DNA from 2 places in the Faecalibacterium sp. OF04-11AC genome. Region 1 is predicted to be linked to the other one. Evidence: a T-box and tRNA genes for the amino acid it is inferred to sense, from the RefSeq annotation. Region 1 holds a T-box; the other holds one or more tRNA genes.

Region 1 (24,150 bases):
GGGGTCTGCACCGTGCCGTGCACGGTTTTAAACTCGCCCCGCCGGGCATTGTGCTCCTGCTTGAGGAGCTTGTAGGTCGTCAAAGAAGGCATAAACGTTTCCTTTCTGTGCACGGAAAACAGCCGTGCTCCCTGTGCCGCATGGTGGGCGGCAGTGTGCAGAATATATAAACGTTTCTTGAGTTTTTGATTTCTACAGATTCAATTTTGTTACAGAATCAGCATGGCATCGCCAAAACTAAAGAAACGATATTTTTCTTCTACGGCCACTTTATAGGCCGCCATGGTCTTTTCGTAGCCGTACAGCGCGGACACCAGCATGATGAGGGTGCTCTCCGGCAGGTGGAAGTTGGTGATGAGGCCGTCGATGCAGTTGAACTTGACACCCGGGTACAGGAAGATGGAGGTGTTGCCGCTGCAGGCTTTGATCTCGCCATACTTGGCGGCAACGGCTTCCAGGGTGCGGCAGCTGGTAGTTCCAACCGCAATGACGCGGTGCCCGGCGGCCTTGGTCTCCCGGATGCGCTGGGCGGTTTCCTCGCTGATGGAGTACCATTCGCTGTGCATCTTGTGTCCGTGATCTCGTCTTCCATCACGGGGCGGAATGTGCCCAGACCCACATGGAGGGTCACTTCAGCAATGCCGACCCCCTTGGCCCGGATGGTGTCCATCAGCTCCGGAGTGAAATGCAGGCCGGCTGTGGGCGCTGCGGCACTGCCAAGCTCCTTGGCATACACCGTCTGGTACTGGCTCTGGTCTTCCAGCTGTTTGGTGATATAGGGCGGCAGCGGCATTTTGCCAAACTCATCCAGTTTTTCATAAAGGGTCTCTGTGTCATAATAGAATGTAACGTACTTGTTGCCATCCTCCATGGTTTCATCCACCACAGCGGTCAGGGTGCCGTCACCAAAGCTGACCTTGGTGCCGGGCTGCATCCGCTTGCCGGGCTTTGCCAGGCACTCCCACTGGTCGCCTTTGACCTGACGGAGGAGCAGCAGCTCACAGACAGCGCCGGTGGGCTGCTTGACGCCAACGATGCGGGCAGGCAGGACCTTGGAATTGTTGACGACGAGCAGGTCGCCCGGCTCCAGATATTCGGGCAGGTCGTGGAAGATCCGGTGCTGGATGCTGTCGTCTTTCTGGCTCAGAACCATCAGCCGTGCAGAGTCGCGGGGGTCTGCGGGCTCCTGTGCAATGAGCTCTTTGGGTAAATCATACCAAAAATCTTTTTTTAACATGAATGCATTTGCCTTTCCGATGATTGACACGAATGCCGTATCAATGTTATCATAAAATCTGTATAGACAGTCTTTATTATATTGCATTCGTGTCTGCTTTGCAAGCGGCGCTTGTGTAAATTTGTCTTTTTGAAAGGAAAGGTACTGGAAATGGAAAAACAGTATAGAGTGGGCATTGTTGGTGCAACGGGTATGGTCGGTCAGCGTTTTGTTACGCTGCTGGAGAATCACCCCTGGTTCAAACTGACCACGCTGGCCGCTTCCGGCCGCAGTGCAGGCAAAACCTATGAAGATGCAGTCGGTCCCCGCTGGGCTATGACCAGCCCGATGCCGGAGAGCGTGAAGAAGATGGTGGTGCTGGATGCTTCCAACGTGGAAGAAGTCGCCTCTCAGGTCGATTTTATCTTCTGCGCCGTTAACATGCCCAAAGCCGAGATCAAGGCGCTGGAAGAGGCCTATGCCAAGGCAGAGTGCCCGGTGGTCTCCAACAACAGTGCAAACCGCTTTACCCCGGATGTTCCGATGGTCGTGCCGGAGATCAACGCTGACCATATTGAGATCATCCCGGCACAGCGCAAACGTCTGGGTACCAAGCGCGGTTTTATCGCGGTCAAGTCCAACTGCAGCCTGCAGAGCTATGTGCCTGCCCTGCATCCCCTGATGAAAGACTTTGGCGTCAACAAGGCGCTGGTCTGCACCTATCAGGCCATTTCCGGCGCAGGCAAGACCTTTGACCGGATGCCAGAGATCATCGACAATGTCATCCCCTATATCGGTGGTGAGGAAGAGAAGAGTGAGCGCGAGCCGCTGAAGCTGTGGGGCCACATTGAGGGCAATGAGATCGTCAATGCAGAGAAGCCCACCATCACGGCGCAGTGCTTCCGCGTGCCGGTCTCCGATGGCCACACCGCTGCCGTGTTTGTGAGCTTTGATAAAAAGCCCACCAAAGAGCAGATGCTCGAGGCCTGGGCAAATTTCCGCGGCCCCGCACAGGAGCTCAACCTGCCCAGCGCTCCCAAACAGTTCCTGCACTACTTTGAGGAAGCGGACCGTCCGCAGCCCAAGCTGGACCGCAATACCGAGAACGGTATGGCTGTCTGCATTGGCCGCCTGCGGGAGGACACCCTGTTTGATTACAAGTTTGCCTGCATGAGCCACAACACCCTGCGCGGTGCTGCAGGCGGCGCTGTCCTGCTGGCAGAGCTGCTGGCTGCCAAGGGCTATTTTGACTAATCTGCGCACAATGCGCTGCAAAGGAGTTTTTTAGCATGAAGAATCCTGTCTTTACGGGTGCGGCTGTCGCCATTATCACCCCGATGTATGAGGACGGCAGTGTCAATTTTGACGAGCTGGGCCGTATCATTGAGGATCAGATCGCACGGGGAACGGACGCCGTTGTCATCTGCGGCACCACCGGCGAGTGCTCTACCATGACCGATGAGGAGCAGCTGGCTGCCATCAAATTCACGGTCGATACGGTCAACCACCGCGTCCCCGTCGTGGCAGGTGCAGGTTCCAACGATACCGATCACGGCTGTGCACTGGCGGCAAAATCTGCTGCCTGCGGCGCGGATGCCCTGCTGCTGGTGACCCCGTATTACAACAAGACCAGCCAAGCGGGTTTGGTGGCTCACTTTACCTCCATGGCCGAAGCCGGAGGCATCCCGGTCATCCTGTACAACGTGCCCTCCCGCACGGGCCTGAACATTGCGCCGGAAACGGCTCTGGAGCTGAGCAAGCATCCGCTCATCAACGGCCTGAAAGAGGCTTCCGGCAACATTTCTCAGGTGGCAAAGATCGCGCAGCTCTGCGGCGATGACCTGAACCTCTATTCCGGCAATGATGATCAGGTGGTTCCCCTGCTGTCTCTGGGCGGCAAGGGCGTTATCAGCGTGGTCTCCAACGTCAAGCCGGAGCTGGTACACAACTGCTGCAAGGCATGGTTTGAGGGAGATACGGCAAGGGCCTGCGCCCTGCAGCTGGAAATGCTGCCCCTGTGCGAGGCTCTGTTCTGCGAGGTGAACCCCATCCCGGTCAAGTACGCTATGAATGTACTGGGCTGGAACGCAGGCGAGTGCCGCCTGCCGCTGGTGGAGCCCAGCGATGAGCACAAGACCAAGATCGAACAGGCTCTGGTGGAAGCCGGTCTGATCAAAGAATAACACACGTTGGCAGATGCCCGGCGAGAGGATTCTTCCGGGCATTTTGCCGTATTCTGCATTGCAGGAAAAAGAGGTAAAAACCATGACGGATATTATCATTCAGGGGATTGGCGGCCGGATGGGCCATGTGCTGTGCGACCTGATCGCCCAGAGGGAGGACTGCCGCGTCATTGCCGGCATTGATGTGAAAGACGGCGAGCAGAACGGCATTCCCGTGTATGACAGTCTGGACAAGCTGGAGGGCAAGGGCGATGTCATCATCGATTTCAGCTCCCCTGCTGCCGTGGAAAAGGCCCTGCCTTACTGTGAGGCTCACAAGCTGCCCATCGTGGTCTGCACCACGGGCCTTTCCGAAGAGCTGCAGCTCAAGGTGGTGCAGCTGTCCCGCAGCATCCCGGTGTTCAAGAGCGCCAACATGTCCATGGGCATCAATGTCCTGTCGGAGCTGTGCAAGCGTGCTTCGGCCATCCTGGGCGTGAATTACGACGTGGAGATCGTGGAACAGCATCACCACAACAAGCTGGATGCCCCCAGCGGCACGGCCCTGATGCTGGCAGACGCGATCAATGAGGAGAACGATGGCGCTTACCACTACGTCTATGACCGTTCCTCTGTGCGCCAGAAGCGTGACCCGAAAGAGATCGGCATCAGCTCGGTGCGCGGCGGCAGCATCGTGGGCGACCACGAGGTACTGTTCTGCGGCCCGGACGAGGTCATCACCCTCAAGCACACCGCCTATTCCCGCAGTATTTTTGCAAATGGAGCCATCAATGCGGCTGTTTATCTTGCGAAAAAGGAGCCGGGGCTGTACAATATGAGTGATATGATCGCGGAAATGTGAGCCAGATGTCACATGTTTCTCCGCTGAGGCCCGCAAGGGCAGAATGGAGGGTTTTCTTATGTACGGTGTTTCCAAAATCAGCATCGAGCCAAGCCTCATGATGATCAGCGTGCAGGATGTCGAGTTCAAAGGCAACAGCCTGGCACGCTATTTGCAGATCTTTGCCGACACAGGCGTTGTGGTGGATATGATCAGTCAGAGTGCTCCCCATGGCACCACGATGGATTTCAGCTTTACGGCATCCAGCAGTGACCTGCCGTTGGTGATGAAAGCCATTTCGGCAGCCAATCTGGATAAGGACGCTAAAGCGGCTCCCCTCATCAGCGTGGGCTATTCTAAGCTGAACCTGTTTGGCGAAGAGATGGTCACCAGCTGCGGTGTGGCCGCCCGTGCTCTGAATGCCCTTGCCATGGCAGGCATTGAGGTGCTGCTGATCACCACCAGCGATCTGGATATCTCCCTGCTGGTGCGGGCGGAGAACGAAGATGCCGCCTATGAAGCCCTGAAGAAAGCATACGAACTGTAACTTCCCGGATCTGCTTCATTAAAAATTTTACAGGCAAAAAGAAAGCCCGGAACGGCTTCTCCGTACACGAGAAAACCGTTCCGGGCTTTTTACGATCAAATCGACAGGCCTTGCGGGGCTTATTACAGCGTCACTTTGTGGTAGACCTTTTTCCCCTTTTTGATGACGATGCCCTTTGCCAGCTGTTCAGCGGTAAAGCTGGCCGTGGGAGCCGAAACTTTTTCGCCATCCACCAGGACGCCTCCCTGGGTGACGAGGCGGCGGGCCTCACCGTTGGAGGCAGCTAGACCGGCCTTGACCATCAAGGTCAGGATGCCGATGGAGCCATCGTTCAGGTCCGCGTCCGTCAGCTGGGTGGTGGGCATGTGCTCGGTGTCAGCCTCGCCGCTGAACAGAGCACGGGCGGCGTTCTGGGCCTTGACAGCCTCTTCCTCGCCGTGGACCATCTTGGTCAGCTCATAGGCCAGGATCTCCTTAGCCTCATTCAGGCGCTCGTCTTTCCAGGTGCTCATCTCGTCGATCTGCTCCAGAGGCAGGAACGTCAGCATCCGGATGCACTTCATGACATCGGCATCGCCGACATTGCGCCAGTACTGGTAGAACTCGAACGGGCTGGTCTTGTTGGGGTCGAGCCAGACAGCGTTGCCAGCGGTCTTGCCCATCTTCTTGCCCTGAGAATCGGTCAGCAGGGTGATGGTCATAGCGTAGGCATCTTTCCCCAGCTTACGGCGGATAAGCTCCGTACCGCCCAGCATATTGCTCCACTGATCGTCGCCGCCAAACTGCATATTGCAGCCGTAGTGCTGGAACATGTAGTAGAAGTCGTAGCTCTGCATGATCATGTAGTTGAACTCGAGGAACGACAGGCCTTTCTCCATGCGCTGTTTGTAGCACTCGGCACGGAGCATGTTGTTAACGGAGAAGCAGGCACCCACTTCACGCAGCAGCTCCACGTAGTTCAGGTTCAGCAGCCAGTCGGCGTTGTTCAGCATCAGAGCCTTGCCCTCAGAGAAGTCAATGAAATGTTCCATCTGCTTTTTGAAGCAGGCAGCATTGTGGGCAATGTCCTCCTTGGTGAGCATCTTGCGCATGTCGGTACGGCCGGAGGGGTCGCCGATCATGGTGGTGCCGCCGCCAATCAGGGCGATGGGGCGGTTGCCGGCCATCTGCAGCCGCTTCATCAGGGTCAGGGCCATAAAATGGCCGGCGGTCAGGCTGTCAGCGGTGCAGTCAAAGCCGATGTAGAATGTTGCCTTGCCGTTGTTGATGAGGTCAATGATCTCTTCGTCAGTGATCTGCGCCACCAGGCCGCGGGCTTTGAGTTCTTCGTACAAAGTCATAGAAAAATCCTCCTGTTTCTGGGGCAGAGGGAAAAGAAAACGCCCTCTGCCAAACGTGAAATTTGGCAGAGGGCGAGAAAAATCGCGGTACCACCTCTGTTTGCCGCTCCCTCACGGAAACGGCCTCACGAGTGCACTCCTCAGAGACGGAGAACACTCCTGCGTTTGTAACGCTCGCACGCGGCGCAACCTACTGGAAAATTCGTTCAGCCTGCAGCTCCGGGAGGTATTTCGCCTGCTGTTCTGCACGTCCCTTGCACCAACCGGGGCCTCTCTGGGCAGAACCGTTCAGGGTACTTATTCCCGTCATCGCTTTTCACAAGGGTTAGTTTATCACACGAAAAGCGGGTTGTCAACGCCCATTCCGGGTCTGTTCCAGCATTTCGCGGGCATTGGCACGAGAAAGCTCCGTCACATGGTCGCCGGAGATGAGATGCGCCAGTGCATCCACGCGGCCGTCTTCATCCAGCGGATGGATCTCGGTATAGGTCCGCTCATTGGCGATGTTTTTCTGGATCAGCAGGTGGCAGTCCGCCAGAGCCGCGATCTGTGCCGTGTGGGTGATGCACAGAATCTGATGTCCCTCTGCACTCTGGCGCAGTACCTCACCAATGCGGCTGGCTGCTTTGCCCGAAACGCCGCTGTCGATCTCATCGTAAATGACGGTCGGCACAGCGTCTTTGTCTGCCATGGCGTTTTTGATGGCCAGCGTGATGCGGCTCAGCTCACCGCCCGAGGCGATTTTCGCCAGCGGTTTGGGCGCTTCGCCGGGGTTTGTGGAGATATAAAACTCGATGCTGTCCTGCCCGTGGCTGGCCAGAGGCCCGCGGGCGTGGTGCAGAGTCATCCGCACACCGGGCATGTTAAGGAAGTCCAGTGTCCCAGAGATTCGTTTGTTCAGCTCTTCAAAGGCTTTCAGGCGGGTCTGCGTCAGTGTCTCTGCCTTTTCCCGAGCCAGAACGTACAGCCGATGCTGCTCTGCCTGCAGATGTTCTACCCGCTCCTGGGAAGACTGGATCAGTTCCAGCTCCTCCCGGGCTTTCTGCCCGAACGCGATGATATCCTCGACCGTATCACCATACTTCCGTTTGAGTTTATAAATGAGATCAATGCGCTGCTCGATCTCATCCAGTTCGGCGTCATTGGTCTCATAGGCGTCCAGACGGCCGATCAGGTCTGCAGCAGCGTCTTTTGCATTGTAGTAAAGGTCCAGCAGCTGCCCGGCACTGGTCGAGAGCTCGCCGTCCAGCTGGGCGGCCGCGTCCACGGCATTGGAGGCCTCCCCCAACAGATCGACAGCACCCGGTGTCTCATCGTCACCGGAGAGCAGCGCATAGCATTGCGCGATGCGGTCCCGGATGGTAGAAGCATTGGACAGCACCTTGCGGCGGCTTTCCAGCGTCTGCTCCTCCCCGGCGGTCAGCGCGGCATCTTCGATCTCCTGCACCTGATAGCTCAACAGGTCGATACGGCGCTGTTTTTCACTCTCGTCCGTAATCTGAGCGTCCAGTTCCCGCTTGATCTTGACCAGCTCCCGATAAACGGCATAATACTCCTGATACTCGGTACGATTCTGGGCATAGGCGTCCAGAATGCTCTCGTGGTGGGCCGGGTTCAACAGTCCAACGGAATCGTGCTGGCCGTTGATGTTGATGAGCCCGCCGCACAACTCCCGCAGGATCGCTGCGGTGGCAGGCATCCCGTTGATGCGGCAGGTGCTCTTGCCCTCAGCGGTGATCTCACGGCTCAGGAGCAGTGCTTCAGAGCGCTCATACCCGGCTTTTTCCAGACTGTCCAGCACAGCAGGCGGAACATTTTCAAATGCCGCCCGGATCACCGCCTTTGCAGCACCGGTACGCACCAGATCTTTGGAGGTACGGTTGCCAAGAATGGCGTTGATGGAATCAATGAGAATGGATTTGCCCGCGCCCGTCTCGCCCGTGAGGACGTTGAGACCTTTTTCAAAATGGACATTGGCCTTTTGGATGACGGCCACATTTTCAATTTGCAGGCTGCTTAACATGCTTTGTTCTCCTGCCCTACCCTTTTCTTGTTAGTGCTGCCCGATGTGGTGGGTCAGCTCATTGCAGATGGTTTTGGCATCCCGTTCGGAACGCGCCACAATGAGGAACGTATCATCACCGGAAAGGGTACCGACAACATTCTTCCATTTGAGTGCGTCAAACACCTCACAGGCAGCATTTGCCATGCCGGAGTAGCATTTTACCAGCACTACATGGCCGGCATAGTCTACCCCCAGCACCGACTCGTGAAAGATCGTTTCAAAGCGGCCCTGCATTTTAGGGTTCAGGCTCTCATTGTGGCTGGAAACGTAGCGGTAGCCATCACTGGTGGCTGCTTTGACCAGGCAAAGCTCCCGGATATCCCGGGAGATGGTAGCCTGCGTGACAGCAAAGCCCTCTTCTCGCAGGTGCTCCAGCAATACCTCCTGCCGGCTGATGGGATGCTCCTGAATCAGCCGCAGAATCGTCTGCTGACGCTCGGCTTTCCCTTTGGCGTCTCCGGAAGTGGTTCGGTTCATACGCAATCCCTCTTTCGTTATCGTCTGCTCCGCAGTTTCTGGTCAATGGCCTGGAACTGGTCGGCGTTTCCAAATGTGATGAGCTGTACGATCTGGTTGGACAGGCGGATCTCGGCCGTTGCACCTGCCCGCATAGGGTAGCCGGAGACCCCGTCACAGCTGAGGAAGACCTCATCATCTGCCACCTGCCCGACACAAATGTTGATCTTGCGCTCCTGTGCGAATACCATAGCGGGGCTGGCAAGGCTGTGGGGGCAGATGGGCGTTACCACAATGCCCTTGGTCCGGGAGTCCAGGATAGGCCCGCCTGCGGCCAGCGAATAGGCTGTGGAACCTGTGGGCGTGGCCACAATGACACCGTCGCCCCGGTAATGTTCTACCAGAATATCATCGCAGTAAATGCTGAAATCAATAGCCTGCTGCAAACGGCCCTTGGTCACGACAACATCGTTCAGGGCGTGGCCTTTCCAGTTGTCTTCTCCCAGCACCCGCGCATAGAGCAGCATCCGGCTGTCCAGCGAGTACTCACCCCTGGCAACCGCCGCCAGCTTTGTTTCCATTTCGTCCACCTCACAGGTGGCCAGAAAGCCGCAGCGGCCCAGGTTGACGCCGAGGATGGGCTTTTTGTACTCCAGCGTGAGGTTGGCTTCGTGCAGGATAGTGCCATCGCCGCCAATGGTCAGGATGACGTCTGCCTGCTGCAGGCACTCTTTTTCCGGCAGGTAAGAAACGCCCATGGTGTTGCAGCTGGCCTGCAGTTCTTCCCACATCAGGACATGGGAACCATGGTTGAGCAGGATCTGCGCGGCACGCACAGCAATGACATCCGCCAACTGTTTGTCAGGGTTCGGGGAGATCATAACGGTCATACGGCGTTTCCTCCTGCCAGTTTATTTGTCCAGCGTGGAATGGCTTGCAGCAACCACCTGCTCGGCCACAGAATCATCCAGAACGCCGGGCTGCTCACTCTTCTGTACAAACATCAAGTACTCAATGTTGCCCTCAGGGCCCTTGACGGGGCTGAAATCCAGCCCGCATACTTTGAACCCGTTGGCGGCTGCGTAGCCCATGGCATTGTGCAGCACTTCGCGGTGGGTAGCCGGGTCACGCACGACACCGTTCTTGCCAACTTTCTCGCGGCCAGCCTCAAACTGAGGCTTGACCAGGCAGACACCCATGGCGTCCGGCGTAGTGATAGCCTGTGCCACCGGGAAAATATGATGCAGTGAGATAAACGAGACATCCACGCTGAAAAACTCAATGGGCTCTTCCAGCATATCAGGGGTAACATTGCGGATGTTCGTCCGCTCCATATTCACCACCCGCTCGTCGGTGCGCAGGCTCCAGGCCAGCTGGCCGTAGCCAACATCCACCGCGTAGACCTTGACCGCACCGTTCTGCAGCATACAATCGGTAAAACCGCCGGTCGAGGCACCAATGTCCATACAGACTTTTCCATTCGGGGTCAGCGGGAAGCACTGCATAGCTTTTTCCAACTTCAAGCCGCCGCGGCTGACATAACCGATATCATGGCCACGCACTTCCACTTTGGCATCTTCTTTGATCATTTCACCGGCTTTGTCCACTTTCTGCTCGTTGACAAAGACAACACCTGCCATGATCATGGCTTTGGCGCGCTCACGGCTCTGGATGAGTCCGTGCTGCACCAGATATTGGTCCAATCGAATTTTCAAACCTTGGCCTCTCCTTTCGCTTCCGGGGCCTGTACGGCCTCCCGCACCGCCTGTGCCAGATGCTCCGCATCCAGCCCGGTCACCTGCTTGATCTGGGGCACCGTGGCATGGGGCAGGCAGAGCTGCTCCACCGCTGTGTGAATGTATCTGCCGTTCCATCCGGCGTGCTGCAGGGCCATTTCCAGATGCTCTCCAATGCCGCCGCAGGCGACGCACTCTTCCGCCATCAGAACAACGTCATACCGCATGATCTCGCGGATGAGTTCTTCCGTAAAGGGGAAGATCTTCACAAGCTTGTAAACATCACAGGGGATGTTTTCCGCGCCCAGCAGCTTTGCCGCGTTCAGTACGTCCTCCACTTCGTCCGCATAGCTGACCAGAACGATCTTTGCGCCCGGCGCAGTGTAGAGGTGATCGTACTCCTTACCTGAGCAGCCATACTGCGCCAATGCCTTGCTCTCACCGCCGCGCGGGTAGCGGATGGCGCGGGGGCCCTGCATCTCATTGCTCAGCAGAATGGGGAGCCAGTATTTGAGCTCTGCATAGTTGGAAGGAGAATAGATGGGCATCCCAACCTGGCTGAGGAATGCCGGGTCATAGATGCCCTGATGCGTCTCACCATCGGCCGGGACAAAACCGGCACGGTCAATGGCGAAGACCACATTCTCTTTCAACAGGTTGACGTCATGAATGATCTGATCGTAGGAACGCTGGAGGAATGTGGAATAAATACACACCACCGGGAGCATTCCCTGGCTGGCCAGACCGGCCGCAAAAGTCACAGCGTGCTGTTCTGCCATGCCAACATCAAAAAAGCGCTTGGGGTGCGTATGGTAGAAGAACTGCAGGCCAGTGCCGTATTTCATGGCGGCGGTAATGGCACAGATCTTCTCATTCTCACTTCCCTGCTTATTGAGCAGGTTGCCAAACACGGTCGAGAACGATTCTTTCGGAGCTACCTCCGGGTCCGGGATACTGTGAACCAAATCAAAGGTCGAAACGCCATGGAAGTTGCCGGGGTTTGCCTCTGCCGGGGCGTAGCCCTTGCCCTTTTTGGTCACAACATGGAGGAAATGGGGGCCGGGCTGGCTGCAGATGGCGCGCAGCGCGCGCTCCAGCTCTGCTTCGTTATGGCCGTCAATGGGTCCGAAATAATGAAACCCCATATCCTCAAACATGGTAGAATGGTACATGGCCCGGCGCACCATGCTCTTACCGCCCTGAATGGCGGATTTGATCGGCGGACCGACCACGGGGACCCCATCCAGAAACGTCCGGACGTTCTCTTTTGCATCAATGTAACGGCTCGTGGTGCGCAGATGGCTGAAATACCGTGCCAGCGCACCAACGTTTTTGGAAATGGACATCTTGTTGTCGTTGAGGACCACCAGCAGGTTATCCAGCCCGCCAATGTTGTTCATCCCCTCGTAGACCATGCCGCCCGTGAACGAGCCATCGCCAATGACGGCAACCACATGGCCCGGCTCCCCCCGCAGTTTCCTGGCCCAGGCCATGCCAATAGCCAGGGAGAGCGAGGTGTTGCCGTGACCCGCTACAAAGGCGTCATGGACGCTCTCTTTTGGGTTGGGGAAACCGGAAATGCCATCCAGCTGCCGCAGCTTGGCAAAGCCCTCCCGGCGGCCGGTCAGCAGTTTATGGGTATAGCACTGATGACCGACGTCAAACACGATCTCGTCTTTCGGCGTTTCCAATACGCGGTGCAATGCAACGGTCAGCTCTACCGCACCGAGGTTGGAAGCGAGATGTCCACCTGTTTTGGAAACATGATCCAGCAGAAATGCCCGGATCTCTTCACACAGCTGATTGACCTGCCCGCTCGAAAGCTTTTTCAAATCGCTAGGCTGTGAAATTTTTTCGAGCAAAGGAAAATTCATAGCTCCACGTCCTTCTCATTTTTCTTCCTGAAAATTCTCACACCGGGCTCATCGGGTAAAGGAGCCCTACCGCAACACCGACCAGAACGCCTGCCACCACCTGCAGCGGTGTATGGCCGACCATCTCTTTCAGGTGCATGTTCTGCAAAAACGGCGAATTTTGCTCACTGATGTCGATCCACTGCTCGATCATCTGGTTCAACACTTTGGCCTGCTCGCCGGTCTCATGCCGCACGCCCATGGCGTCGTGCATGGTGATAATGGCGACAACACTTGCAACTGCAAAGATCGAGGAGCCGACTCCCGCGCTGCGTGCCGTTGCGATGACCATTGCACAAACGGTCGCGCTGTGTGCGCTGGGCATACCGCCGTCGCCCCACATCCGCTCCAGCTGAAATTTGCCAAGCAGGATAAAATTGATGATCGTCTTGAGCACCTGGGCTACAAACCAGCCCAGAAGCGATACGGTCAGGATCTCGTTTACCGAGAACAGATCTTTGATCAATTGCATGTTTTGTCCACCTTCTTGTGTATTTCCTCAGCTGCGCCGGACCAGAAGCTCCCTGGCCAGCTCCACCAGGAACGCGCTCTTCTCCCCGAACTCCCGGTGGAGCGAAGCGCAGGTCTCGTCGTTCAATTTCTTGGCCAGCTCCATAGCGCCGTCTGTGCCAAACAGGGTCACAAACGTGGTCTTGCCGTTCTCGCTATCGCTGCCAATGGGCTTGCCCAGCTGCTCCTGTGAGCCGACTACATCCAGCACGTCATCCACGATCTGGAACACCAGGCCGATGCCGTACGCATAGTCTTCCAGCTCTTTGCTCTGCTGTTCCGTTGCCTGTGCGGCGGCGGCACCCATCTGGATGGCAGCATTGATGAGCGCACCCGTCTTGTGGCGGTGGATCAGGCGCAGTTGTTCTTCGGTGGCGGCAAGTGCCTCATATTTGAGGTCCAGCTCCTGGCCGTAGACCATACCGTGGCTGCCAGCCCCCATGCCCAGTGCCTGTGCGGCACAGACACGGATCTCAGCCGAAGCCGGAGCGTGTGCAATGGCGTTGAATGCTTCCGTCAGCAGGACATCGCCGGCCAGCATGGCAGTGGCTTCTCCAAATGCCTTGTGGCAGGAGGGTTTGCCGCGGCGCAGGTCATCGTTGTCCATGCAGGGCAGGTCATCATGGATGAGAGAATAGCAGTGCAGCATCTCGACCGCCGCCGCAAACTGCTCGGCTGCCTCGGCATTGCCATGGAGCATATCGCAGACGGACAGCACCAGTACCGCACGGATGCGCTTGCCGCCGCTCATCAGGCTGTAGCGGGCCGCGCGGCAGACCTCGGATTCCTCCGGCAGGTAGGTATTGCAGGCGGCTTCCAGTGCACGGTTGACCCGGGCAAGATATTCATGATACTGCTTTTCGTAATCCATATGGACTTCCTCCTTCAATCGTCGGCTGCAGCGGGCTTTGCCGCGCTGCGTTTTGCGTCGATCTCGTCGATTTGCAGAGAGGCTTTTTCCAGCGTCGCTCTGCAATATTCCATCAGTGAGGCCGCTTCCGCGTACAGCTTGACCGATTCGGCCAGTGTGGTATCCTCACTTTGCATCTGGGTTAAAATCGTATCCAGACGGGCCATCCCGTCCTCAAAGGTTTTGGGTGCTCTCATCTTGTTCCTCCACGGAGATGACTGTGCAATGTGCAAGTTTTGCAGCTCCCCGCACAGTGACCGTATCTCCTGCACGCAGAGAATCCGCGGTGCAGAGCTTTTTGTTTTTATCGTAGAGCATGGCATAGCCGCGGGCCAGCACCTGATAAGGGCTCAGGGAGCCAGCCAGGGCCGCGGCGTGGCCGAGCTGCTCTTTTTTGTTACGGAGCTTTTGCTGCATCGCCTGCTGAAGCTGCTCCTGCCGTGCAGCAAGGCTCTGCCGCCGAGCGGTCAGCGGAGTGCGTACCGCTTCCGGCGAAAGCGTCTGCTCCGCCTGCATAAGCTCATTATAGCATATTTTCAGCTGGTTTTGCATTATATTCTGAATATTTTGTTCCAGGTTGTATAATTTGCGCGCCAGTTCCGCCCTGTCTGGTACAGCCAGCTCTGCTGCTGCCGAGGGGGTAGGCGCACGCTGATCTGCAACAAAGTCCAGAATCGTGAAATCGATCTCGTGTCCGATGGCACTGATGAGGGGCGTTTTGCAGCGGTAAGCTGCCCGGGCAATGATCTCCGCGTTGAAGACCCAGAGGTCTTCCCGACTGCCGCCGCCACGGGCCACAATGATGGTGTCCACTTCCCCGCTTTTATCCAGCCGGTCGATGGCGGCAGCGATCTCTTTGGCGGCTTCAAAGCCCTGCACGTTGACCGGGCAGAGCAGCAGCCGCACCGCAGGCCAGCGGCGGGAGATGATGTTGCGGATATCCTGCAGCGCAGCTCCCGTTTTGCTGGTAACGATCCCGATGCATTTGGGGTAAGCAGGCAGCGGCTTTTTGTGCTCTGGAGCAAACAGGCCCTCTTGTTCCAGCTTTGCTTTCAGCTGCTCAAAGGCCAGCTGTGCAGAGCCGATGCCATCCGGAAACATATCGTTGACATAGACCTGAAATGCACCATCCCGCTCATAAAGGGTGGCACGGCAGCGGACGATGACTTTCATTCCCTCTTCCGGGCGGAAGCCAAGCCGCCGCGCGTCCGAGCGGAACATGACCGCTTTCACACTGCTGGCCTCATCCCGGAGGGAAAAATAGCAGTGTCCGCTCCGGGAATTCTGCACAAAATTAGCGATCTCACCTCGCAGAGCCAGATCAAACAAAATGTCGTTTGCATCCAGAAGTGTTTTAACATACTGGTTCAGGGCGGAAACCGAGATCACTTCAGCCATAATCCGGCCTCCCGTGCCGCCAGGATCGAAACTCCAATGGCGTTATCGCTGGAGTACTGTCCCGGCACAAAGTAGACCTTGGGCAGACGCTGCTGCACCCAGGCATGGATAATATCACTGCTCATCACGCCGCCGGCGCAGACCACCGGGAGCCCGGGATATTCTTTCTGGGCCGCCTTTGTCATTTTCACAACGGTATCGGCCACGCAGAGCAGGCAGTACTTGCAGACATACTCCGGGCTTTTGCCCTCTTTGAGCAGGGCATTGCACTGATTTTCCAGCCCGGAGAGGCTGCATTGCATCCCTCGGACACTGGATCTTGGCTTGATAGGCTCGGTACAGTTTGCCGCAAGGTGAGAAACTTCCGCACCCGCCGGGAAGCCAAAGCCCAGTTTGACACCCACCCGATCCACAGCCTGTCCGGCATAGAGGTCTGTGCTGGTGCCAAGGGTCTCGATGCGTCGGACTTCATCACAGAGCAGCAGGTCGGTGGTGCCGCCGGAAATATGAAACAGCAGCACTTTCTGGCGGAACAGTTTGTCCCCCTCCGCAGCAAAAAGCGCGGCGGCCGCATGGCCCTGCTGGTGTGTCGTATGGATGAGCGGGATGCCCCGGGCCAGCGCAAAGGCCGTGGCCGCGTTGACGCCTGCCAGGAAGCAGGGCATATAACTTCCCTCCACCGGACGCGGTTTCTGGGAGACACCCACCGCTGCGATTTGGGTCAGATCAAACTCATGACCAAGCTCTCCCAGCATTTCCGGGAGTGCTACCGTGTGGTGGAACAACGCATCACTCTGGCGCAGCCCAAGCTGGCCCTCCTTGACCGGGAGAAACCGCTTCTTTGCGCAAACAACCTCTCCGGCTGTATCAAAAACGGCCAGAGAGGTTGCATAGTTGCTTGTGTCGATTCCAAGTGTGTAACAGCTCACAGCTCTTCAGACTCCATCGCATCGGCAGCATCGAGCCCTTTCTCGCGGGCTACTGCACCCAGCAGACCGTTAACGAACTGGTAGTCCTCGTCCGCGCCGTATTTCTTGGTCAGCTCAACCGCCTCGTTGATGACAACGCCAGGCTTTTTCTCGTCGCCGTACAGCATCTCTGCCAGAGCAAGACGCAGCACGGTCAGGCTGACACGGGGCAGACGCTCCATGGTCCAGTTGCGCAGATGGTCACGGATGAGGTCATCCACCTCAGCCGAGTGGCCGTAGTAAGCGCGCAGCAGGCGCTGACCGAACACATCCACAGGATGCTCTTCGTCGCACTCTGCGTGGTTATCGAGTGCTTCTTCCAGAGCGATATCACCAAAGGTCTGAGAAAATGCCAGCAGAAAGGCGTTTTCGCGGGCTTCACGACGGGGCAAAATTTTATCCATAATATTCCTCTCGCAGCAGGGCGTTCCGCAGCCACAGCCGCAGAAGCCCTGCTTTTGTTTTTATTCACATTCTTTGGGGGTTGATCAGTCGATTGCGGCATCCTGTGCCGGAGCAAGGCCCGCGATCACAAGGTCTACACGGCTGACGGTGACGTTCGTCATGTTCTGGACGGCTGTTTTGACGTTTTCCTGCACCTTTTCCGCCACGGAGGGGATGCGCGCGCCGAATGCGACGACGAGATGCAGGGTAATCTCAGCCGTGCCATCCCGCATTTCTACCGTAACAGGAGACTGCACGTTAGCACGCTCCAAAAAGTCTTTTACTTTCCGGTTCTGGCTGCCGCAGGAAACTTCTGCAACGCCCGCTACTTCCAATGCGGCACAACGCGCAATCTTACCCAGGACTTCGGTCGAAATCTGCAGGCTGCCGCCTCTAAGATCCATATTCTGTAATTCCATTCTATGGTCCTCCATCCAAAATGAGCGCAAGCTCATTCTATTTTGTTTTGGTCTGTGCAGAGAATTCTCCCTGCCATTGAATGCTTACTGTTATTATACCATTCTTTCTGCATTTTCACAACACCTTACTTCACTTCTACCACAGTGATATTCTGGGCGGTCACAGAGCTTTTACTCAAAACGATGTCCCGGATCTGTGCCACCTGCGCGGCGGTCAGAGCGTCGCCGGAGGTCATGACGGTCAGATCAGCCCGGCCGGACTGCAAAAAGCACAGGCAGTCCGCGAAGCCTTTGGCTTTGACCAGCGTTTCGATCTCATTTTCCGCATTGAGGTCTTCCAGGTTTCCGGTCAGTTGCCGCGCGTAGGATTTCTTTTCCTCGGCGGAGAGGTTGGAGCTTTTGAGCGTTTTCTGGATGGTATCCAGTGCGGCATCGTGGGCTTTTTCCCGCTTGAGGCGGGCTTCTTCAAAAAATTTGGAGCCGGAGTCGTTTGCCACGCTGACAAGCTGTGCCTCGCCGTAATTCTTGTTGGCACTGGAAACCGCTTCTGCTTCCGTCATCAACCCATCCGTGATGGGAGAAGCCGCAACAGCCTCCTCTTCTGTCTCGACCACAGCGGCTGAAACATTGACAGCATCTTCATTCAGGCTGACTCCGGTGCGGGAATATTGCCAGTTAAGGTAAACTGCTACCACCAGAGCGGCGGCCAATGTAATGGCAGTGGCCTTGCGGGTCGTACTTTTTGCAGTGGCTCTCATGTTCGTTCCTCCTTGCAAATACAAATCGCAAATACAAATCAGTTTCGGGTACGGCGCTGCTCCACACAGACGCGGTTGGACGGAACATCCAGCAGGGCACCTACCAGCTCTGTGATGCGGGAGGCGACCCGGACATCTCCGCCGCCCTCGCAGACGACCGCCACACCGCAGATGGTCGGTAGATAAACAGTTTGTTCCAGTGCGGTCCCGTCGTCCAGCAGCACATGGGTCTGCTGCGTCTGGGTCTGTCCCGAGAGCGTGTCCAAGGCATAAACGGTCTCCTCCCCGCTTTCCAGTGTGAGCATCACAGTGGTCTTTCCTGCTCCCTGTACCTGCTCGATCAGCTCTGTCAGCTGCTGCTCCAGCTGTGTTTTGTAAGTACCCTCCTCCGGAGATACAGCCTGCGGTGCCGCCGGGGCTTTTGCCGGGAACAACTCTGAAAGCAAAATGAGCGCCATGGCGATGCAGCCCAGAACCAATGCAAGCCGTGCACGGTTTTGCTTTTTCAGCAGGGTTTGCAGCCACTTCCTCAGTTCCGAAAGTTCTGGCTTCATGGTGTTTCCTCCCCCGCTGCAGCGATCCGGATCTGTTTCGGCAGCAGCTGAAGCTTTTCCTGCAAAAAGGCACCTGCCTGCTGCCGTTCTTCCGCGGTACAGTTTGCCGGGAGCGTCATTTGTGCGGAACAAATAGCGACAACCGAATCGGTCTCTTTCAGCATCACGGCTACCGAAGCTTCTCTCCCGGTTTTCGTGCACCACTGTTCCGCGAGTGTCTGTTCCAGCTGCGCCTGCGTCTGCGCTAAAATGGCCGTTTCGGGCGATGCAATGGAAACCGGCTCCTGCACTGGAACTAAAAGCGCCCGGAGCTGCACATGGGCTTGCGGCACGGTGCGGGCAAACACTACTAGAATATATAGCCCTGCCACGGCTTTTATGCACCGCCGGGCCCATGTGCTGCCCGCCAGTTGCGTGGTCAGCTCTGCACAGATACAGGCGATACAGAAAATCGCCACGGCCCGTTCCAACGGCTGCATTTACCCACCTCCCGCAAGAAACAAAAATACCGTTCCCATTATAAATAATCCAAAGAAAAGCGCGGTTGCTGCCGCCATACAACGGACCGCTTCGGCAAAGCAATCCAGTAAGGCCTTACAGCGGATGTTCCCTGTCAGGCTGCAAAACAGGCTGCATCCGAACAAAAGAGCCAGCTGGAGCATCATGCCGAGATACAGCGGGAAAAATTCCGCCCCAAGAAACGCAATGGCCGCAAGGCCGAGGCCGCTTTTCAAGAGCTGGATTCCTGCGAGAAACGCTTCTGAAACATCGCTTAAAGTCTGCCCTACAATGGGGACGCTCCCGGCCAGAAGCTGGCCTGTGCGGAGCGCGGCACGGTCCAGCTGCAATGCTGTAACCCGCTGCAACCCCAGCAAAAGTGCCAGAAACTTCCCCGCCCAATGAAGTGCCTGGCGCAGCAAAGCGCCTGTGCTTTGGCAGAAAGCGGCAAGCCCGTGATCTGTGCTGATGCAGCAGGCCATGCTGAGAGCCAGATAGCATTGCAGCAAGGGCCGGACAAATGCTGTCAGGCACTGCGCCAGAAAGCAGAGGATCGTCAGAAAAAATCCGCTGGCCGCGCTGCCTGCTGCCGTTTCCCCACCCATGGTCAGGACTCCGGCATAGACCGGGAGAAACCCCAGCAAAAAGCCGCGCCACTCTCCCATCTGTGCACAGAGCTGTTCCGCAAGCGTGAGGAGCTTGCTCCAGAGGAGAACACCGCACCCACCTGCCGCGATCAGATCAAGCAGTTCGCCGTTGGTGGTCTCACTTGTCAGAAAAGACAAAAGCGCAGCAAGGAGCAAAAATAACAGCGCATCCGTGCTGCCGCGCAGTGTCTCCTGCAAGGCAGCTGCCATGGAACCGTGGAAGAGCTTTTTTAAGGCGTCGAGCGGGGCATCCGCAAAATCCGAAATGCTTACCGGGCTTTGTTCGAGGTAAGGCTGCCACTGTTCTGCCCCGGGGATGCCGGATAGAGTTGTTTCGTCCAGAGCCAGTGCCGCCGGGGTAATGATGCAGAGGCTTGTCCAGACCAGAAAAAGGGCAAAAAGAAGCTTTTTGAATCCATGTTGTTTCATCCAAGAACACTCCAGATCCGTTGTCCGATCTCTTCCAGCAGCGGCCACGCCGCCGCCAGCACCAAAAGCCGCCCAGCCAGCGCAGCGCACCATGCCAGCGATTCCGCTCCGGCTTCCTCGCAGAGCGTCCGTGCGTAGTCGGTCAGCAGAACGATGCCCGTACAGCGCAGCAGACAGCCGTATGCATCTCCGCCGGCGCGTTGCTCCAACCGGACAAGCCCGGAAAGAACACTTTGCGCGGCACTCCCGACCCGGGCCAGCAAAATCAGGCCGCGGCCATGGAAACCAGCAGTGAAAAAGTCGGGGCGCTTTTCTGGAACAGTGCATACAAAACTGCCGCCAGCACGGCAATGGCAAGGCTGGAAAGAGCAAGGCTCATAGTGCGAATAAAGATTTTATGGTGACAAACAATGCGCTGATCTGCTTGACCAGAATGGACAAGACTACCACGAGCCCGGCCAATGTCGTCATCATGGCCTGATCTTCCCGGCCGGAACGGATCAGCAACTGGTTGAGCACCGCTACGATGATGCCGATGGCCGCAATTTTGAAAATGAGATCAATTTCCATTGCCCGGTTTCCTCCCTGTATTTGAAACGAAGTTTTGCGCTTTAAAAAAGGAGAATGGCTGCCGTAAGTCCAAGAAGTATCCCGAGTTTCGGGGCAAGCACCAGGCGGCTCTGTGCGGCTTTTTCCTGCTGCTGCAAAAGCTGCGGAAGCGCTCTTGATAAAATGCCAGCCTGCTGCACGCCTGTTCTGCTTCCGTATGGCCAAGGGCGGAAAAGCACTCCGCAAAGCAGGCGGCTTCCTGCGGAGAGAAACTCTGCGGTGGAATGGCTGTCTGAATCATTTTGGCGGAGCAGAAGAGTTTGTGCTCACGCTGTAACTTTTTCGCCAGCATGTTCAGGTCAGCCCGGCGGAATGTGATCTCCTGCTCGATCTCCTCCAGGAGCGCAATGGTTTGCCGGAGTGCTTCCAGATGCTCCTGCGTGCGGATGCAGACGGCATCCCCTGCGCACCAGCCGCACACCACCAAAAAGAATGTGCCCACCAGCCGTAAAGCCGTCATAATATCCGCACCGCGGCAACCTGACCCGGATGATCCCGGCCACGAAGCAGCACGGCAGCCTGCAACGCCCCGCAGGCTCGGAACTCCTGCAGCTGTGGACGGCAGAATGCTTCTTCCCAGCTAGAGGCATGGAGAGTGGCAATAATAGCGGCACCACTGAACATTCCCTGTTCCAGCGCCCGGACTTCTTCCGTGCCGCCAAGCTCGTCCAGCAGGATAAACTGGGGCGAGAGGGTGCGCAAAGCCATCTGGACAGCCATTGCCTTGGGCAGGCCTGAAATTTCATCAACGGCCATGGTTTTCTGCTCGTAAGGAACGGTGGCTCCCGGGCAGATTTCCCGGCGTTCATCAATGACGCAGACGGTTTTGTCCCGTGCGGCCAGTGCCTGCGCTATGCTGCGCAAAAGGGTGGTTTTGCCACTGTCCGGCTCGCCGATCAAAAGCACCCCCGTCAGCCTTTGTTCCAGCAGGCTGCGCAGTTCTTCTGGTAAAGTGATCCATTTCCACCGGGCAATGCGGAGGTTGACTGAGTGGAGCTGCTGCAAAACCGCGCCCTGTGTTGGATGCAGAAAAAAGCGTCCGCCAAGACCTGCCCGGCAGCCATTTGGCAGGGTGACATACCCTTGGGCGACTTCCGCCTGATGGGTGTGGACGGAGCCATCGCAGAGCGTGAGGAAAATCTCATCCATCTGCAGCTGGGTCAACACGATTTGCCGGAGCGCCGGGACGCAGGCCGACGTGCAGAGAACGCCGGAAATGGTCATCTGCACCGGACAGCCCACCCGCAGCCGAATCTCATGGACCTGCTCTGCCAGTTCAACCGGGAGTTCTGCCAGCGGCCGGGAAAGCCAGCTGGGCAGAGACTGAATCGCGCGGTAATACTCGTCCATTTTTATTTCCCCTTTCCGGACGATTTTGGATTTTTAGTCCTCTTGTCCTCACTGTATGGCGGCAGGCTTGCATTTAGAACCGCAGCAAAAAAGCAGCCCCACGGTGGAGCACTTTCCACGGTAAGGCTGCTTGCAAGATTTGATTTGAATTTTAATTTTCCAGCATGGCAAGGAATTCCGCTTCTGTCAGGACGGTCACCCCCAGGGATCGCGCCTTGGTCAGTTTGGAACCGGCTGCCGCACCCGCTACGACATAAGAAGTCTTTTTGGAAACAGAGCCGCTGGCCTTGCCGCCGTTCTTCACGATAAGAGCTTCCGCCTCGTTACGGGAAAGAGTTTCCAGTGTGCCGGTGACCACCAGTGTTTTCCCGGCCAGCTTGTCACCCTTGGGTTCCCCTTTCCACTGCATGTTAACGCCCGCGTCGGCCAAGCGGTGGATAAGATCGGTGGTTCCGTCCTTGGCGAAGAACTCCACTACGCTCTGGGCCATCACACCGCCAAAGCCGTCGATCTCGCTGATGCTTTCGATGGTGGCTTCCCGGATGGCCTGCATGGAGCCAAAATGTTCTGCCAGCAAAGCGGCGGCCTTATCCCCGATGTTGCGGATGCCAAAGCCAAAGAGGAGCTTGTCCAGATTGTTCTGCTTGGAGCGCTCGATGGCCTGCAGCAGATTGGCGGCACTCTTTTCCTTGAATTTTTCCAGTGTCAGCAGCTGCTCCATCGTCAGAGTATAAATATCTGCCGCTGAGTGGACAAGACCTTTTTCAACCAATTGGGTGGCAACTGCCGTGCCAAGGCCATCAATATCCATGGCATCACGGGATGCAAAATGAATGAGGTTGCGCAGAGCCTGGGCCGGGCATTCCGGGTTGACACAGCGCAGGGCGGCTTCATCTTCCAGATGAACGACCGGTGCCCCGCAGGAGGGGCAGATCTCCGGCATCTGATAAGGCTCTGCATCCTCTGCATGACTGGTCACACCGATGACTTCCGGAATGATATCGCCCGCCTTACGCACCTGAATGGTGTCGCCAATGCAGAGGCCAAACTGTTTGATGAAATCCTCGTTGTGCAGAGTGGCGCGGGCAACGGTGGTGCCGGCGAGGAAAACCGGGTCAAAACAGGCGGTGGGCGTCAACACACCGGTGCGGCCAACCGCCACATCAATGCTGCGCAGAACCGTTTCCTTGACCTCCGGTGGGTACTTGAACGCAATGGCCCAGCGCGGGAATTTATTGGTGGAGCCCATCAAATCGCGCTGTGCGAAATTGTTGACCTTGATGACCGCGCCGTCCATATCAAAATCGAGCTTGGAACGATTCTGGCCGATCTGTTCGATCTCCGCGATGGCATCCTCAATATCATGAACGACGTGGTAGCGCGGCGAGACCGGGAGGCCCAGACTCTTGAGGTAATCCAGACTTTCGGCGTGGGTGGTCAGCTCCTTGCCGCGAATCTGCTGAACATTGAAGATAAAGATGGAAAGGCCACGGCTCCCGGTGATCTTTGCGTCTTTCTGGCGCAGAGATCCGGCGGCTGCGTTCCGCGGGTTTTTGAACGGAGCAGCACCCTGCAGCTCCTGCTCTGCGCAGAGCTTCTGAAATGCTTCGTGGGGCATGTACACCTCACCACGCACCTCCAGAAACTCTGGAGCTCCCTCCAAATGCTTCGGGATGCGGCGGATGGCTTTGACATTGGCCGTTACATCTTCACCGACAACACCATCGCCACGGGTAGAAGCCCGAACCAGCTCGCCGTTTTCATATTCCAGGCTACAGGAAAGACCATCAATTTTGATCTCGACCACATATTCCGGGATGACACCGGCTTCCTGGACGCGATGGTCAAAGTCGCGCAGTTCGTCATAGGAAAACGCATCCAGCAGGCTTTCCATTTTGACCGCATGGGTCACCTTGGCAAAGCGCCCGCTGGGTGTACCACCCACATGCTGCGTAGGAGAAGCGGGCGTGACCAGCTCCGGATAGGCAGCCTCCAACTCTTTCAGCTCTCGTGTCAGGGCATCGTATTCAAAATCTTCCAGCTCCGGGGCATCCTGATCGTAATAGAGGCGGTTGTTTTTTTCAATGACCGTGCGCAGCTCCTGCACACGCTGCTTTGCCTGTTCCAGTTCCAACATGGTGTCCTTCTCCCTTTGAAAATACTCTCTTTTACCAGTGTATTATACCACAACCGGCCCTCTTTTTCAGCCCCAAGACAGAAGAAAAACGTTCTGCATCGCGGTGCCGATTTTTTGAAGTTGCAGACAAAACTACTCAATTATTGCGTGAAATTGGTGTTTCAATACAACCTGTATTTTTCGCGTTCTGGATGTCGGATTTGAGCTCTGATTGTTGATTTAAAATCAATAACTGAAAAATAC
Region 2 (6,624 bases), on a different contig from region 1:
GCTCCCGATGCCTTTTTTGATTTCCTTGACCGCCGCCATGAAGTACATCTCGATATCATCAAGATCACCTTGGTATACTGGCTTTCTCCGAAGGCTGATGTCCTTTGCGGCTTTGGCTGCTTCCGGGGTCTTGACCTTTGTGCGCAGCAGGGTGCTCAATGTCGTGAGCATGGCATTCTGTGCCGCAATACCGGACGCAAAGGTATCATCAAAATACTGCGCTATGCGGTAAGTAAGCTCTGCGAAGCGGGCATTTTCCAGCAGCAGATTGACCACCTCTGTATTGACACGCCCTGTGTAGAGGTTCTTTGCAGCTTCTACGGACAAGCCCAGTTCGGCAATGTCGTAATTTTTGCGGTCGGGGATGTTGGTTTCTCCCAGCAGAAAATCCGTAGACACGTTGAACAGCCTTGCAATCTTCAGCACCTGCTCATGGGTCAGGGTTCCTTTTGCGCCACTGATAAAACGGTTGATGGTGCTCTTGGAGCAGCCGAGTTCCTTAGCAAGTTCTGGTTGGCTGATGTTGTGCTCTTTCATCAAGTCCGCAAGACGGATGTTGGATGGTGCGGGCAGATATTCCTGTGCCATGTGGTCGGCCCTCCTTTTTGAGCTTTTTCCTCATTATAATACGCTCTGCCGTTTTGTTCAATATACGGTTTTCTCTCTGCCCTTGCTGTTGCAGTCCTGCAACCAGTGAGGGCATTTTTCTTTTTCCGTTGCAGTTCTGCCGCTTTTTCGCCTTTCCTGCAAAATTTTCCGTATATTCAGGCAGGAAGCAAAAAAACACCAGAGTTCCCACGCTAGGGACTCTGGTGCAACGCATAACACCGCCCTGCCCGGTGGCCGCAGGGTGCGGGGATTCGTGGGCATCGAGCCGCTTGTCCACCCCTGTCCGTAAAAAGTGCATTTTTTTACGGAAGAAGTTCGTACAACCTGTACGGTCTGTACTTGTACGCACCTGTACGGCAAATTGAAGCAGATTAAAACGTGCTATCGTTTATATTTTGGATTTCCGTACGTCGTACGAACCGTACAGGTTATTTGAAGTCCGTACGCAATTTTTTCAGATGCGTACGGAGCAATCAAGTTCGCATTGTGCGAACTTGATTGTAGCTCTCCCGCAGGAGACGTTCCCCCTCGGAGAGTCCTCGAAGAGCCCACTACACTTTGCAGCCCATAGGGATGAAAGTGTTATAGTGGGTTATTACACTTCCGAAGAAGTGCATCTTCGTTCCCCGTCACCTCTCGATGAACCTTGAAAGGAGGGATGCCCTTTGGCAAGAAACGATGGCGTTGACCGCACCAGTGTCCGAAATCTCGCCGTTTCGGACAAGGCCGTTGGCAACACCCAGCAGCACAATGAGCGTGAAAAGGACAGCTATCGGAACCCCGATATTATCCCCCAGCGCGCTGCATGGAACGTCCACTTCAAAAAGCCAACCGCCAGCTACACTGACCTGTTCGCCCAACTGGAAGCCGCCGGAACCATCTCCACGCGCGGCTTGAAGCCGGATGCCACCCATTATTGCGAGCTTGTCTTTGATGTCAACTCGGCCTATTTTGACAATCACGGTGGCTACGAGTTCGCCAAGCAGTTCTATGAGAATGCCTACAAAGCAGCCGTTCAGATCGTGGGTGGTGAGCAGTATATCCTCTCGGCAGTCATGCACGCCGACGAGATCAACCGCGCCATGACCGAAGCATTAGGCCGGGAGGTCTACCACTACCATCTCCATGTGGTCTATGTACCTGTCGTGGAAAAGCAAATCCTGTGGTCGAAACGCTGCAAGGACAAGGCACTGGTCGGCACAGTCAAGGAGACCGTCATGCAGGTCAGCCGGAGCAAGAAGTGGGCATCCAAGCCCCTGCTGGACGATGCTGGAGAGCCCGTCCTGCAAAAGAACGGCAAACCAGTCCTGAAGAAGTCGTACAGCATCCTGCAAGACGATTTCTTCAACTATATGCACAATGCCGGGTACACCGATGTAGAGCGCGGCGAGCGCGGCAGCACCGAAGAACACCTGACCGTCACCCAGTTCAAAGTCCAGCGGGAGCAGGAACGGCTGGACACCCTGACCGCTCAAGCCGACCAAAAGGCGCAGTCGCTTGCCAAAACCAGTCAGACCCTCTCCAAAAAGGAGAAGGAACTTGCCGCTGTGCAGAAAAAGGCCACGCTCACGAAAGAAGCTCTCATTCATGCGCGTGATCTGGATTATATCGGCAAGCGCACCTTTCTCGGTAACTACTCGCTGACCGAAGAAGAATTCTCCAAGCTGAAAAAACAGGCCGACCACGGCTATATGATGGATGTGGAGAACCGCCGCTTGAAAGAAGAACTTTCCACCGCCAAGAAGGAAGCCATTCGTTGGAGCAACAAGTACCACGACCTGTGGTACGACGTGAAACCCTATCTGGATGCTCTCCACCGTGCGCCCGAACTGGTGCGAGGCTTTCTGGAAAAGATTCTTGCCCCCAAGCAGGAGCGCACCATAAATGTGCCGCAGCGAAACCGCAAGCGTGGGCAGGATATGGAACTTTGATTTTCGGAGGATACCATTTGAACAAAAAGAAGAAGTCGAACAAATCCGGCTACCCGGATGAAGCAATCAAGACCCTTGCACGTTGCTTTTATCCCTCCATGGTTGAGTTTTTCAACAGCGAGGAAGGCCAGCGTGAATATGAGAAGTGGCTGAAAGAGCAGGAAGCACTACAAGCCTTGCCTGTTGCCGCATAAAAACAGCAGGACGCTCCCAGTAAAGGGAACGCCCTGCCTTATATAGATGTATCTTACCGAGGTGTGTCCAGTTGGGCACACCTCTTATTTTTTGCCCTTAATCTTCTAGCCCGTGGTTCCCAGCCACATTCCGCAGGTATTCTTCTGGCTCACCGTTCAGAATCAGCGCTGCATACGCCAGCGGGTCGTTATAGATTAGGTAGTCCAGTTCCGTCTGCTGCGCCATGGTCACATCCAGTGCATCCTCGACCCCGGTGCAGTCGATAGAGATCTTGCACCCATCCCGGAGCAACAGCTCCACACACCCGGTGTCCATGTTAAACTTACAGGCTCTTGCATCGTACTTCATAATCATACCCTCCAAATCTTGTGATTGTCTTACGGTCTATGACAAGGTATCGGAGTTTTGCACCGTCCACGGGAACCTTCATTGCTGTACCCAAAGAAAACGAAAAATCCGAACCCTTCTCCAATCGGAAACAGGTTCGGATTTTTCTTGTTTGGTGGGCGCGGGTGGATTCGAACCACCGAAGCTGAAAAGCAGCAGATTTACAGTCTGTCCCCATTGGCCACTCGGGAACACGCCCATATTCTTTTGAGTGCCCGGCCAAGCCGGATGACTCAATTATTTTAGCATGGGCGGCTGGTTTTGTCAACTGCTTTTTGCAAATTTCGCGGTACTTTTTTGCAGAGAAAATAAAAACCGCCCGGCAGAGCAAAAGCCGGGCGGGGAAAAGGAAGAAAAACGCGCGTTGAAATGGCAGGCTTACAGGATGTCGATGTACTCGCCGGCCAGTGCCTTGTTCATGCTGCGGACGGCGCAGAACTTGCCGCACATGGAGCAGGTGTCGCTGTGGTCGTCTTCGGGCAGGCGGGCATCACGGATGGCCTTGGCGGTCTCGGGGTCGATGGCGCAGGCAAACTGTGCGTCCCAGTCCAGCACCCGGCGGGCGTCGCCCATCTTGTCGTCGATGTCGCGGGCATGGGGGATGCCCTTGGCGATGTCGGCGGCGTGGGCGGCAATTTTGGACGCCACGATGCCCTGCTTGACGTCATCCACATTGGGCAGGGCCAGATGCTCTGCAGGAGTGACATAGCACAGGAACGCTGCACCGCTGGCGGCAGCCACGGCACCGCCGATGGCTGCCGTGATGTGGTCGTAGCCGGGGGCAATGTCGGTCACCAACGGCCCAAGAACGTAGAACGGTGCGCCCATGCAGATGCTCTTCTGCACCTCCATATTGGCGGCGACCTGGTTCAGAGGCACATGGCCCGGGCCCTCCACCATGACCTGGACATTGTGGGCCCAGGCGCGTTTGGTCAGCTCGCCCAGACGCACCAGCTCTTCGATCTGGCAGACATCGGTGGCGTCGGCCAGGCAGCCGGGGCGGCAGGCGTCGCCCAGAGAGATGGTCACATCGTGCTCTTCGCAGATGTCAAGGATCTCGTCAAAGTGCTCGTAGAACGGGTTCTCGTTGCCGGTCATGCACATCCAGGCAAACACGAGGGAGCCGCCGCGGCTGACAATGTTCATCTTCCGCTTATGCTTGCGGATCTGGTCAATGGTCTTGCGGGTGATGCCGCAGTGCAGGGTGACAAAGTCCACGCCGTCCTCTGCGTGCAGGCGGACCACATCAATGAAATCCTGTGCCGTCAGGGTGGCCAGGTCGCGCTGGTAGTGGATGACAGAGTCATACACGGGCACCGTGCCGATCATGACAGGGCACTCGTGGGTCAACTTCTGGCGGAACGGCTGGGTGTTGCCATGGCTGGAAAGATCCATGATGGCCTCGGCACCCATGTTGACGGCGCTCATCACTTTCTGCATCTCGATGCTATAATCCTTGCAGTCGCGGGAGACGCCCAGGTTGACGTTGATCTTGGTGCGCAGCATGCTGCCCACGCCCTCGGGGTTGAGGCAGGTGTGGTGCTTGTTGGCGGGGATGGCCACCTTGCCCTCCGAGACCCACTGCCGGATCTCTTCGGGAGTGCGGTACTCTTTCTTGGCCACGACCTCCATTTCGGGGGTCACGATGCCCTTGCGGGCGGCGTCCATCTGTGTGGTGTAAGTCTGCATACGATAAATCCTCCAAGTTGAACTCTCTCGATTTATTCCTGAATGGCGTCCGGTGCGCCGTTCATCCATGTAAAAATGTCCTTGCCGCCCAGCGTGTGATCCAGCGGGCCGGAGCCAGCGCCCAGATCCAGCCCGGCGGAAAGGGCGGCGGTGATGTAGCCTTTGGCCCGCGCGATGGCCTGCGGCAGGGAATACCCCTTGGCCAGGTTCGCCGCAATGGCGCTGGAAAGGGTGCAGCCGGTACCGTGGGTGTTGGGGTTTGCGATCCGCCTCCCCGCGAACCAGGTCTCGGTGCCGTCGGCCTCCACCAGTAGATCATCCGCGTCGGTGTCGCTGTGGCCGCCCTTGAGCAGTACGGAGCAATCGCAGTCAAACGCGATGGCGCGGGCGGCGGCCAGCATCTCTTCCCGGCTGTGGATGGGACGGCCGGAGAGCACTTCGGCCTCCTGCCGGTTGGGGGTGATGACCTCGGCCAGCGGGAACAGCTGCTCCCGCAGGGAGCGGACGGCGTCCGTTTCCATCAGGCGGGAGCCAGAGGTGGCCACCATGACGGGGTCCACCACGATGTGCCGGGCCTGATAGAAACGCAGCCGCTCGGCGATCGTCGCAATGAGCGGGGCGGAAGATACCATCCCGATCTTGACGGCGTCGGGGCGGATGTCGGTAAACACCGCGTCGATCTGCTGTGCGAGGAAAGCAGGGGAAACTTCAAGGATGCCGGAAACGCCGGTGGTGTTCTGGGCCGTCAGCGCGGTGATGACGCTCATGGCAAACACACCGTTCAGGGTCATGGTTTTGAGATCAGCCTGGATTCCGGCGCCTCCGCTGCAATCGCTTCCTGCGATGGATAATGCGGTCTTCATGAAAAATCTCCTTTGCATGAATTTTATAGCGCGGCAAAAGGTGGTGCCCCCAATTTGCCGCGGACTCCTCCAGCCGCCTTTGGCGGCAGCCCCCTCATAGAGGGGGCCTTTCTGCCTCCCTCCCTGAGGGAGGTGTCATCGCGCGGGCGATGACGAAAGGAGTTACAGTTTCCGGACCATCTCGCGCAGCTCTCTGCACGCGGCTTCGATATCCGGCTGTGCAAAGATGGCACTGATGACGGCGATGCCGGCCTCTCCGCAGCCGGCAAGCTGGAGCAGGTTCTCCCTGTGGATGCCGCCGATGGCCACCACCGGGATGGGAACACTGGCGCACACATCCGCCAGCACCTGACGGGAGATCACGTTGGTGTCCGTCTTGGTGTGGGTGGTAAACATGGCCCCGCAGCCAGATAGTCGGCCCCGTCCGCAAAAGCCTTTTTGGCCTCCGCCACATTGTGGGCCGACACGCCGATGATCTTGTCCGGGCCCAGCAGGCGGCGGGCCTCGGCGGCGCTCAGGTCGTCCTGCCCCACATGCACGCCGTCCGCACCGCACAGCTTTGCCAGCGGGACATTGTCATTGAGGATGAACGGGACATGGTACGCTCTGCAGAGGGCGGAAATTGTTTTTGCCTCGGCCAGCATATCGGCGTCGTCCAGGTGCTTTTCCCGCAGCTGAACGCAGGTGGCTCCGCCTTTCAGGGCAGCTTCCACCTGCTGGGGCAGGGTCTGTCTGCCGACCCAGGCGCGGTCTGTCACGGCATAAAGCCGCAGCATCTCAGCGGTACAGTTCATAACACAGCTCCTTTGGCAAAATTCAGGTCAGGCTGGCCTGCATGGAGCGCAGCGCGCCCGAACGCTGCAGGCTGAACAGCAGCACGCCCGCAATGACGGCACCGCCGGCCGTGGAGACCAGGAACGGGATGATGTAGGCGTAGAACGCGATGTCAC

The links. A T-box is a leader RNA that pairs with one kind of tRNA and senses whether it is charged. The one in region 1 lies ahead of tyrS (tyrosine--tRNA ligase), so its partner is inferred to be a tRNA-Tyr.
Region 2: it encodes a tRNA-Tyr, which carries the amino acid that the T-box ahead of tyrS (tyrosine--tRNA ligase) is inferred to sense. The anticodon was not compared.

What each region holds. Positions count from the first base shown of each region.
Region 1 is NZ_QTVP01000004.1:77,238-101,387, reverse strand. Features, by position in the region: gene tgt (tRNA guanosine(34) transglycosylase Tgt) at 1-92, opposite strand, end outside; partial or broken gene queA (tRNA preQ1(34) S-adenosylmethionine ribosyltransferase-isomerase QueA) at 210-1,237, opposite strand; gene asd (aspartate-semialdehyde dehydrogenase) at 1,388-2,470, shown strand; gene dapA (4-hydroxy-tetrahydrodipicolinate synthase) at 2,506-3,399, shown strand; gene dapB (4-hydroxy-tetrahydrodipicolinate reductase) at 3,482-4,240, shown strand; gene DXA70_RS03300 (ACT domain-containing protein) at 4,299-4,766, shown strand; gene tyrS (tyrosine--tRNA ligase) at 4,889-6,106, opposite strand; T-box leader at 6,172-6,425, opposite strand; gene recN (DNA repair protein RecN) at 6,459-8,129, opposite strand; gene DXA70_RS03285 (arginine repressor) at 8,160-8,648, opposite strand; gene DXA70_RS03280 (NAD(+)/NADH kinase) at 8,666-9,517, opposite strand; gene DXA70_RS03275 (TlyA family RNA methyltransferase) at 9,539-10,342, opposite strand; gene dxs (1-deoxy-D-xylulose-5-phosphate synthase) at 10,339-12,237, opposite strand; gene DXA70_RS03265 (divergent PAP2 family protein) at 12,275-12,748, opposite strand; gene DXA70_RS03260 (polyprenyl synthetase family protein) at 12,776-13,657, opposite strand; gene xseB (exodeoxyribonuclease VII small subunit) at 13,672-13,893, opposite strand; gene xseA (exodeoxyribonuclease VII large subunit) at 13,871-15,094, opposite strand; gene DXA70_RS03245 (glycoprotease) at 15,082-16,023, opposite strand; gene nusB (transcription antitermination factor NusB) at 16,020-16,466, opposite strand; gene DXA70_RS03235 (Asp23/Gls24 family envelope stress response protein) at 16,551-16,940, opposite strand; gene DXA70_RS03230 (SpoIIIAH-like family protein) at 17,051-17,683, opposite strand; gene DXA70_RS03225 (stage III sporulation protein AG) at 17,722-18,237, opposite strand; gene DXA70_RS03220 (hypothetical protein) at 18,234-18,716, opposite strand; gene DXA70_RS03215 (stage III sporulation protein AE) at 18,717-19,580, opposite strand; gene DXA70_RS14055 (SpoIIIAC/SpoIIIAD family protein) at 19,808-20,020, opposite strand; gene spoIIIAC (stage III sporulation protein AC) at 20,187-20,381, opposite strand; gene DXA70_RS03200 (hypothetical protein) at 20,371-20,862, opposite strand; gene DXA70_RS03195 (ATPase, T2SS/T4P/T4SS family) at 20,877-21,770, opposite strand; gene ligA (NAD-dependent DNA ligase LigA) at 21,922-23,907, opposite strand.
Region 2 is NZ_QTVP01000026.1:254-6,877, forward strand. Features, by position in the region: gene DXA70_RS10835 (helix-turn-helix transcriptional regulator) at 1-588, opposite strand, end outside; gene DXA70_RS10845 (plasmid recombination protein) at 1,275-2,540, shown strand; gene DXA70_RS10850 (hypothetical protein) at 2,558-2,734, shown strand; gene DXA70_RS10855 (DUF6061 family protein) at 2,832-3,083, opposite strand; tRNA gene DXA70_RS10860 (tRNA-Tyr) at 3,236-3,321, opposite strand; gene thiC (phosphomethylpyrimidine synthase ThiC) at 3,501-4,811, opposite strand; gene thiD (bifunctional hydroxymethylpyrimidine kinase/phosphomethylpyrimidine kinase) at 4,844-5,674, opposite strand; gene DXA70_RS15530 (thiamine phosphate synthase) at 5,837-6,070, opposite strand; gene thiE (thiamine phosphate synthase) at 6,034-6,468, opposite strand; gene thiW (energy coupling factor transporter S component ThiW) at 6,491-6,624, opposite strand, start outside.